3 regions of the Actinoplanes sp. NPDC051537 genome follow, and region 2 is predicted to be linked to each of the others. Evidence: riboswitches for the same ligand, from Rfam matches in the RefSeq annotation. Region 2 holds a riboswitch; each other region holds the start of a gene.
What was found. Region 2 has a riboswitch for S-adenosylmethionine ahead of thrC (threonine synthase). Riboswitches for the same ligand answer to the same signal wherever they lie in the genome.
Positions count from the first base shown of each region.

Region 1: it holds a riboswitch for S-adenosylmethionine, as region 2 does, so the genes downstream of both, ACZ6TB_RS44450 (aminotransferase class V-fold PLP-dependent enzyme) here and thrC (threonine synthase) in region 2, are expected to answer to the same signal.
Region 3: it holds a riboswitch for S-adenosylmethionine, as region 2 does, so the genes downstream of both, ACZ6TB_RS12110 (GNAT family N-acetyltransferase) here and thrC (threonine synthase) in region 2, are expected to answer to the same signal.

Region 1 is NZ_JBVJIU010000027.1:61,047-64,301, forward strand. Features, by position in the region: gene ACZ6TB_RS44440 (CBS domain-containing protein) at 84-521, shown strand; gene ACZ6TB_RS44445 (DUF1684 domain-containing protein) at 701-1,480, opposite strand; SAM riboswitch class IV at 1,513-1,627, shown strand; gene ACZ6TB_RS44450 (aminotransferase class V-fold PLP-dependent enzyme) at 1,655-2,869, shown strand; gene ACZ6TB_RS44455 (hypothetical protein) at 2,866-3,153, shown strand; gene ACZ6TB_RS44460 (alpha/beta fold hydrolase) at 3,146-3,255, shown strand, end outside.
Region 2 is NZ_JBVJIU010000012.1:314,010-317,264, reverse strand. Features, by position in the region: gene ACZ6TB_RS29605 (alpha/beta fold hydrolase) at 1-223, shown strand, start outside; gene ACZ6TB_RS29600 (ABC transporter permease) at 220-1,119, shown strand; SAM riboswitch class I at 1,197-1,331, shown strand; gene thrC (threonine synthase) at 1,342-2,622, shown strand; gene ACZ6TB_RS29590 (GNAT family N-acetyltransferase) at 2,866-3,255, shown strand, end outside.
Region 3 is NZ_JBVJIU010000004.1:511,980-515,234, reverse strand. Features, by position in the region: gene ACZ6TB_RS12120 (carbon-nitrogen hydrolase family protein) at 1-138, opposite strand, end outside; gene ACZ6TB_RS12115 (VOC family protein) at 142-522, opposite strand; gene ACZ6TB_RS12110 (GNAT family N-acetyltransferase) at 532-1,140, opposite strand; SAM riboswitch class IV at 1,152-1,267, opposite strand; gene ACZ6TB_RS12105 (response regulator) at 1,459-2,115, opposite strand; gene ACZ6TB_RS12100 (sensor histidine kinase) at 2,103-3,255, opposite strand, start outside.

The DNA.
Region 1 (3,255 bases), on a different contig from region 2:
ATATGCACGCAACGCGGCGTGGCTGCCCCTTACCGGACGGCCCGCCCGGCGGCTTCCGCGGATCGGACGAGATGGGGAGCAAGATGCGTATCAGCGACATTCTCCGCGTCAAGGGCAGCAAGGTTGTCACCGTGACGCCGGACTCGGACGTCAGCCGGCTGCTGGCCCTTCTCGCCGAGCACAAGATCGGCGCGGTGATCGTGTCGGGGGACGGCAGCCGGGTCGACGGGATCGTCAGCGAGCGGGACGTGGTGCGGGCGCTCGCGGCTCGGGGGGCGGCGGTTCTGGGGGAGCCGGTGAGCCGGATCCATACGGTCAGCGTTCGGTCGGTGTCGCCCGAAGCGGCGATCGAGGACGTGGCGCGGCTCATGACCGATCATCGGTTCCGGCACGTTCCGGTGCTCGAGGACGGCGGGCTGGTCGGGGTGGTCAGCATCGGCGACGTGGTGAAGAACCGCATCGACGAGCTGGAGACCGAGCGCAGCAACCTCGAGGGATACATCACCGGCGAGCGGCGCTAGCGGCGGGCGAGCGGCACCAAAGGCCGGCAAGCGGCGCCCAAGCGGCCGGGCGGCCCAAGCGCCGGGCGGCCCAAGCGCCGGGCGGCCCAAGCGCCGGGCGGCCCAAGCGCCGGGCGGCCCAAGCGCCGGGCGGCGCCAGCAGCGGGCGGGCGGCGCGAGCGGCCGATGAGCGGCGAGAGCTAGCGGCGATCGAGCGGGATCTGCTCCCCGGCCTCGATCGCCACCGGCAGGCGGTTCTCCGGCGGCGCCAGGCTGCAGGTGGCGAAATCCGTGTAGGCGCACGGCAGGTTCGTCGCGCGATTGAAATCCAGCAGCACGGTGCCGTCGGCGGCGGGCTGGGGGATCGGCAAACGGCGGCTTGCGGGGTACGTGGTGACGCCCGCCGTGGTGTCCGAGAACAGCGTGGTGAGCGCGCCCGGGCCGCCGGCGAAGGTGAGCAGGCTCAGCGGCACGCCGGCGATCTCGAAGTCGACCCGGCCGGCGGCCTCGTCCGCGTCGGTGAGGCCGTCGACGACCGTGGCCAGCGTGACCGTCTCCGGCGCGGCGAACGCGGTCCAGCGGCCTGGAACGATCCACCGCTCGTCGGGCGGGAATGCGGGCGTCCCCGCGTACGTCAGCCGTCTCTTGTTGTCCGGATGGCGCGGCCGGAGGACGTAGCCGGACCCGCGCCGGGCTATCTCGGCGACGGCATCGCCGAACGCGGCGTCGACGCCCTCCTCGTCGACCGCGCCGAAGTCGTGCGAACCGGCGAGCGGCACCCCACCCACGGTGAGCATCTCGCCCGAGCTCAGCGTGACGGTTACGCCGTTCGATGTCACCGACCATGCGCCCGGCACGTCGTCGAAGCGCTGCGGCGACGCGGTCAGCCAGTACATCCCGGTGATCGAGAGGAACCCGTGCGGCGCCGACCGGCGGCCTTCGACCGCGGCGTGCCACTCGGCCCACTCCTGCGCATACATGGCGACCACCTTATTTGGTACGTTGTCGGGCAGGTCATGAGTGTCAGCGCACAGCCCCGGCTTGCTGACCGGCAACCCTTCCATCCGCGATGGGGTGCCCCGGGTGAGGACCGGGCCTTCGCCGACCGGCGCGGGCAAGCGCGGACCCGCGAGAGGGTCCCCTTTTGCGGAGGTATGTCCGTGTCCCTCGCCGTGCAAACAGCCGACCTCGATGTCATCGGCGCCGGATTTGTCCACCTCGACTACGCCGCGACGGCGCCCTGTGTACGAGTGGCCGCCGACGCCGTGAACGACCTGCTCCCCACCTACGGCAGCGTCCACCGCGGCGCCGGCCCGCGGTCGCGGACGTCCACCCTGGAGTACGAGCGGGCGCGCGCCGTCGTCGCCACGTTCCTCGGCTGCCGGCCCGCTGACCAGGTCGTCTTCACCCGCAACACCACCGACGCGCTCAACCTGCTGGCCCGCGCCCTGCCGCCGGGCACGACCACGGTCGTCTTCGACGGCGAGCACCACGCGAACCTGCTGCCCTGGCCGTCGGTGCTCCGGCTGCCCGCGCCCTCGTCGCCGGCCGAGGCGGTGACGGCGGCCGACCGTGCGCTGCGTGACCTGCGCGGACCGGCGTTGCTAACGGTCACGGGAGCGAGCAATTTGACCGGTGAGGTGTGGCCGGTGCGGGCCCTGGCCGAGGTCGCCCACCGGCACGGCGCCCGGATCGCGGTCGACGCCGCCCAGCTCGCCCCGCACGCGCCGGTGTCGCTGGCCGAACTGGACGCCGACTACGTCGCGCTCTCCGGGCACAAGCTGTACGCACCGTTCGGGGCCGGGGTGCTCGCCGGCCGCGCGGACTGGCTCGATCGCGCCGAGCCGTATCTGGCCGGCGGCGGGGCGAGCGCGTGGGTCGGTGATCGGGCCGGCGACGTGCGCTGGGCGACCGGCCCGGCGAGGCACGAGGGCGGCACTCCGAACCTGCTGGGCGCGGTCGCGCTGGGCGCGGTGTGCGCGGCGCTGTTGGAGACCGACCGCGCCGCGCTGCACACGCACGAGCAGCAGCTGCTCGCCCGCCTGCGGGAGGGCTTGCGGCACCTGCCCGGCGCGGTCGAGGTGAGTTTGTTCGGTACGGCCGCAGAGGAAGTCGAGCGCGTGGGCATCGTCTCCATCGCGCTGCCCGGCCGCGACCCCGTAGCCGTCGCGGAGAAGCTGGCCGACACGTTCGGGATCGGGGTGCGAGCGGGCCAGTTCTGCGCCCACCCCCTGGTCCGGCGTCTGGCCGGCCTTCCCGGGAACGCCGGCTGTGGCGAAGCGGGCCTGTTGCGGGCAAGCTTCGGCCTGGGCACGACGACCGACGACATCGACAGCCTTCTCGGGGCGCTGGGGGTTCTGCTGGCATGAGCACGGACGGACTGCTGCTGGCCGCGATCGTCGAGATGGCGCCGGGACGGGCCGCGGCGGGGCGGCGCTACGAGGACGAGGTGCTCGAGCTGCTGCCGCGGCACGGCGGCGTCCTCGAGCGGCGCACCCGCGGCGTCGACGGCGCGGCCGAGGTGCATCTGATCCGGTTCCGCGACCGGGCCGGCTACGAGTCCTTCATGGCCGACCCCGACCGGGCCGAGTTGCGGCGGCGCGCCGGCGATGCCGCCCCGGCGACGCGGGTGATCGAGGTCGGGGATGTCTGACGGCGGGCTGCGGGTCACGGGCGGCGGCCGGGGCGAGCCGCTGCTGCTGTTGCTGCACGGGCTGGGTGCGACCGCCGACGTCTGGTCCGGGTGGCGGCCACT
Region 2 (3,255 bases):
GCCGGCCGCTTCCCGGGTGCTGGAAGAGCTGGGCGTGCGCTCGGTGACCCCGGACGGGCCGTCCGGCCTGATCGTGGACATGAACGGCACACCCCGGGCCGAGGTGGTGGCCTCGCTGGTGCGGGCCGGCGTCGACGTCGACCGGGTGGTGCCGCGCCGGCGGCTCGAGGACGCGTTCCTGGCCCTGGTCGGCGACAACTCGCGGGGAAGTGGGGACCGATGAGCGCGGCAGCGGGCAAGCCTTCAGTCCGTACCAGGGCGGTGGGCGGGGCGGTGGGATGGCGGGCGTCGGCGACGCTGCCGGTGTGGGCCGAGGTCAAGCGGCAGGCGACGCGTCGGCGTACCCAATTGGCCCTGGGTTTCATGGTTCTGTTGCCCTTGATCATTTTGGTCGCGTTCGAGTTCGGCGGCGGCAACGGCGGCGACGACAACAACGGCGGCGGGGCGTTCGGCAGCCTGGTCGACCTGGCCACCTCGGGCGGGCTCAACTTCGCGCTGTTCTGCCTCGCGGTCTCGGCCGGCTTCCTGCTGGTCGTGGTGGTGGCGCTGTTCTGCGGCGACCCGGTGGCCAGCGAGGCGAGCTGGGGGAGCCTGCGCTATCTGCTGGCGATCCCGGTGCCACGGGCGCGGCTGCTGGCGGTCAAGCTGGTGGTGGCTCTCGCGTACGCGCTGCTGGCGCTCTTGATCTTGACCGCAACCGGCCTGCTCGTCGGCACCCTGCGGTACGGCTGGCACCCGCTCGGCAGCACGGTGGCCGCCGCCATCCCGCCCGGCCAGGGGCTGCTCCGGCTGCTCGGCATCGTCGCCTACCTCGCCGTGATCATGATGGTGGTGGCCGGGCTGGCGTTCCTGCTCTCGGTGCTGACCGACGCGGCGCTGGGCGCGGTCGGCGGCGCGGTGCTGCTCTGGATCCTCTCCAGCATCCTCGACCAGATCACCGCCCTGGGCAGCATCCGGGTCGGCCTGCCGACCCACTACAGCGACGCCTGGCTCGGCCTGCTCTCCACCCCGCCACAGGTGGATGACCTGGTCAAGGGGGCGATCGCGGCGGTCTGCTACGCCACGCTGTTCTGGTCGCTGGCGTTCTGGCGGTTCACCCGGAAGGACATCACCTCGTAGGGAGGTCGCTCACACCTCGGGATACCGGGATCGCCTTTTCCTGAGGGCGACGTAAGGTGTTGGAAACACAACTGAATACCTCATCCAGAGGGGCAGAGGGAACGGCCCGATGAAGCCCCGGCAACCACCGTGTTTGTCTCGATGACGAGGCCGCACGCGGCAGGTGCTAATTCCGTCCCCGCCCGGCAGGTCGCCGCGGGGAAAGATGAGAGGAAGGCCTCGATGACGTCTGCCGTCAGCACACCCTCTGCCACCGACTCCCCGGCCCGTGGCCTCGTCTGCCGCGCGTGCGGCGCCGAATACCCGCTGGTCGCCCAGCATGCCTGTTACGAGTGTTTCGGCCCGCTCGAGGTGGCCTACGACCAGGCCGCTCTCGCGCGGGTGACCCGTGAGCAGATCGAGGCCGGACCGCAGAACATCTGGCGCTATGCCGGGCTGCTGCCCGCCGGCCAGGACCCGGCCACCCGGGTCACCCTCGACCCCGGCCTGACCCCGCTGGTGAGCGCGCCGGCACTGGCCGCCGCCGTCGGGCTGCGCGCGCCGCTGTTCGTCAAGGACGACTCGGCCAACCCGACCCACTCGTTCAAGGACCGGGTCGTGTCGGTGGCGCTCACCGCCGCCCGCGGCCTCGGCTTCACCCGCTTCGCCTGCGCCTCGACCGGCAACCTGGCCAACTCGGTGGCCGCGCACGCCGCCCGGGCCGGCGTGCCCAGCATCGTCTTCATCCCGTACGACCTGGAGCAGGGCAAGGTCATCACCACTGCGGTCTACGGCGGCGAGCTGGTCGCGATCGAGGGCTCGTACGACGACGTGAACCGCCTTTGCGGCGAGCTGGTCGAGACCGACGAGTTCGAGGACACCGCGTTCGTGAACGTGAACGTCCGCCCGTTCTACGCCGAGGGCTCCAAGACGCTGGGCTACGAGGTCGCCGAGCAGCTCGGCTGGCGCATCCCGGCCCAGGTCGTCATCCCGATGGCCTCCGGCGAGCTGCTCACCAAGGTGGACAAGGCGTTCTCGGAGCTGGTCGAGATCGGCCTGGCCACCGCGCCTGAGGGCGGCTGGACCGTCTTCGGCGCCCAGTCGGCCGGCTGCAACCCGATCGCGGTGGCGCTGCACAACGACACCGACGAGATCGTCCCGGTGAAGCCGACCGGCATCGCGAAATCGCTGAACATCGGCGACCCGGCGGCCGGCGCGTACGCCATCGAGTCGGTCCGGCGCACCGGCGGCTGGATGGACTACGCCGACGACGACGAGATCCGCGCCGGCATCCGGCTGCTCGCCGAGACGACCGGTATCTTCGCCGAGACCGCGGGCGGCACCACCGTCGCGGTGCTCAAGAAGCTGGTGGCGAGCGGCAAGCTCGACCCCGACAAGGAGACCGTCGTCTACAACACGGGCGAGGGACTCAAGACCCTGGACGCGGTGGCGGGGCTCGTCGGACCCACTCATGAGATCAAGCCGTCGCTGCGCGGGGCCCGAGAGGCCGGCCTGCTGGGATGACTGTCGGTAATCGACTGTCTGCCAATAGTTGAAGATTCCATCCCCGGAGGACTTGCGCGGGCATCTCAGCGTCGGCAAGATGCTCTCTGCGGGAGGGCCGACGCCGTACGAGGCCCCTCACCTTTCGAGCTTGGCGACAATCTCTCGAGGTGCCCAACGACCCCAGTGCCGGAGGCGCTGTGCGTCCACCCTCCCGACCAAATTCGTTCGCGTCATGGCCGTCGACCCGCGAGGGTGGCGGCCATGACGCTTTCCACGGGCCCGCTCGTCTCGGCGGCCGACGCCTACGAGATCTACCGCGCCTGTGCCGTCCGCGACCGCGGTGACATCGAGCCGCTCACGCCGGCGGCGTTCGCGGCCACCGTGGCGACGCCGGCCGCGAGCTACGCGGTCGAGCACTACCTGGCGCGCCTCGCGGGCGAGCCGGTCGGCCACCTCGAGCTCGCCTTCTCTCAAGCCGACAATTTGGGCACTTTGGACGTCGAGCTGCGGGTGCTGCCGTCCGCGCGGCGGCGGGGCGTGGGCCGGGCCCTCTACGAGCTGGCCGTCGACCGGGCCCGAGCCGACGGCCGGGTGCGACTCGTCGGGCGCACGATCCAGCGTCACCCGGACGGGTCGTCCTTCGCGACCGCG
Region 3 (3,255 bases), on a different contig from region 2:
CAGATATCCCTGGAGGAAGCATTCCGGGAACAGCAGCAGGTCGGCATCCGGCGCCCGGCCCGCGAAGTCGCGCACCACGGCGATCGCGGCGTCCACGTCGCCGAGAATCTCCGGGGTCTGGCAGGCCGCGATCCGCACCGGTCAGGCCTCGTGGAACGGCTCGGGCTCGGCCGGGATCCGCTTCGCCATCAGGCAGAACTCGTTGCCCTCCGGATCTTCGAGCACGACCCACGAGCCGCTGCCCTTGATCGACGACTCGCGCGCGCCGAGGGCGACCAGGCGGGCCAGTTCCTCGTCCTGGGAGCGGTCGGTCGGGCACACGTCGAAATGCAGCCGGTTCTTCGCCGTCTTCCGCTCGGGCACCCGGATGAACAGGATGTCGGGGCTGGCCGGGGCGCCGCGGATGGCCACGCCGGTGTCGTCCCGGGCGAAGACGCGGTAGCCGAGCACGTCGCACCAGAAGGTGGCCAGCAGCTCGGCGTCGGCACAGTCGACGATCATGTCCCCGATCCGGCTCGCCATGGTGTGAGCCTAAGGCTTCCGGCCGGCGGCCTTGATCGCGGGCCATTCCGCGGCCAGCACCGAGAAGATGGCCGAGTCGCGCAGCCGGCCCTCCTCTCCGGGCGCCCACGACCGGCCGAACGAGCGCAGCACGCCCTCGAACCGGCCGCCGACCCGCTCGATCGCCGCCCGGGAGCGGCCGTTGCGGGCGTCGGTCTTCAGGTCGACCCGCTGGACCCGCCACTGCTCGAACGCGTACCCGAAAAGCAGGTGTTTGGCCTCGGTGTTGAGGCCGGTCCCCTGGGCCGAGGCCGCCAGCCAGGTGAAGCCGATCTCCACCGCGAAGAGCTCGTCGCGGCCGGGCCAGAGCCGCGGGTCCAGATAGGCCGTCGCCCCGACCGCGCGCCCGCGCCAGATCTGCGCGAACGGCATCAGCCACCCGGTCGCGGCCCGCCCGAGCTGTTCCTCGATGTAGTCGCCGGCCTCCTCGGCCCGCGGCACCCAGGTGAAGCGGTACGCGTCCCGGCTCTCCTCGGCGGCGAGCGCGAGGTCGGCGGCGTGGCGCCGGTCGAGCGGCTCGAGACGCAGCCGGTCGCCCTCGAGAACGGGCGACGACGTGACGGCAGCGGGAAAGGGCATGGCAACGCTCCATTCGCGACTTGCCCGGCGCCCCGTGCGCCGGACCCGGTCCTCACCCGGGGCACCCCGCCCGCGAAAGGAGGGTTGCCGGCCAGCAAGCCGGGGCTGAACGCTGGCACTCATGACCTGCCGACACCTTGGCATCCACAGCGCTCGCCGCGCAAGGCGATTCCACCGCCGCGCGACGCCCGCTGCGCGACGCCCGCCCTCAGCGCCCGCCCGCCAGCGCCCGCCCTCAGCGCCCGCCCGCCAGCGCCGCCCGCCAGCGCCCGCCCCGCCGCAACCGGGGGCGAACCACTCACCCCGGCGGCCGCGCGTTCAGGCGGGCGCAGGACCGGCGGCGTTGAGGTAGGCGAGAACGGCGAGAACGCGACGGTGGCCGCTGTCGGTCACGGTGAGGCCCAGCTTGGCGAAGATGTTGCCGATGTGTTTGTGGACGGCGTTGTCGGTGATGACCAGCTGGCGGGCGATCGCGTTGTTGTCGTGTCCCTCGGCCATCAGGGCGAGCACCTCCCGTTCGCGCGGCGTGAGGGCGTCGATCGGGTCGCCGGCGCGGCGGACGAGCTGGGCGATGACCTCGGGATCCATCGCGGTGCCGCCGGCCGCGACCCGGCGCAGCGCGTCGACGAACTCGTCGACCCGGCTGACCCGGTCCTTGAGCAGGTAGCCGACGCCACCGCCGGCGGTGGCGAGCAGCTCGGCGGCGTACTGCTGCTCCACATATTGCGACAGCACCAGGACCGGCAGGCCGGGGTGCTCCCGGCGCGCCTGGAGGGCGGCCCGGATGCCCTCGTCACGAAACGACGGCGGCAGCCGGATGTCGACGATCGTGACGTCGGGCCGATACTCCCGGACGGCGGCGAGGAACGCGTCCGCGTCTTCGGCGACGGCCGCGATGCGGAAGCCGGCCCGGCCCAGCAGCAGTTCCAGCCCGGTGGAGAGCAGGACGTTGTCCTCGGCGATCACGACCCGCACGGCAGCTCCACGGTGATCGCCGTCGGGCCGCCGGCCGGGCTGTCGAGGGCGAGGGCGCCGTCGAGCGCGAGAACCCGGCGACGAATCCCGTCGAGGCCGGTCCCCCGCCGATCGTCGGCGCCGCCGGTGCCGTTGTCCGTGATCACCACCGACAGCCGGTCGGCGGTGCGGCTGACGCGGACGCCGGCCGCGGTCGCACGGCTGTGCTTGGTGACGTTGGTCAGCGCCTCGGCGACCGCGAAGTAGACCGTGGCCTCGACCGCCGCCGGCACCCGCCCGAGGTCGCCCATGTCGAGCCGGGCCGGCACGCCGCAGCGCGAGGTCACGGCCGTCAGCGCGCCGTCGAGACCCCGGTCGGCGAGGATCGGCGGGTAGACGGTGCGGATCACCTCGCGCAACTCGGTCATCGCCTCCTCCGTCCCCTCGTGCGCGTCCCGCAGCAGGTCGGCCACGAACTGCTCGTCGCGCGGGTTGTCGGCGAAGGCCTGGCGGGCCACGGCCAGCCGCATCGCGATGGCCACGAGCCGGGCTTGCGTGCCGTCGTGCAGGTCGCGCTCGATCCGGCGCAGCTCCGCGCCGTGCGCGTCGAGCACGTCGGCGCGGGTGCGGGTCAGCACGGCGACCCGCTCGGCCAGCTCCTCGTCGGTCGTGTGCGACAGCACCGCCAGGCAGACCCGGGCGTGCGCGCGGGCCATGGGCGGGAAGCACAGGTAGGCGAGGAAGGCGAGCAGGACGATCTGCAGTGGACCGAGGGTGAGCGCGGTCGCCCAGCCGTGCACGGGCACGTCGACGAAGAGCCGCGGCCCGTCCCGCGACCCGAACGCCCACCAGAGCGAGGCGGCGATCACCGCGACCACGATGTTGCCCACGCAGAGCAGCGCCGGCAGGCCGAGCGCCACCCCGGTCAGCGCCTGCACCGGCAGCCAGAGCAGCGCCCGCGAGGTCGGACCCGCGCCCGCGCCGGCCCGAAGCTCCGCCGCGCCCGCGCCCGCGGTGGCCGGCGATGCCGGCGGCAGGCCGAGCAACCGCCCCGCACGCTCCCGATGCCAGCCCGCCCAGAGCCGGGCGAGCCGCGGCACGCACAGCAGCGGCAGCGCGAGCACCGTGACGACGCCGGAGAACAACGAGCCCAGCAGGTAG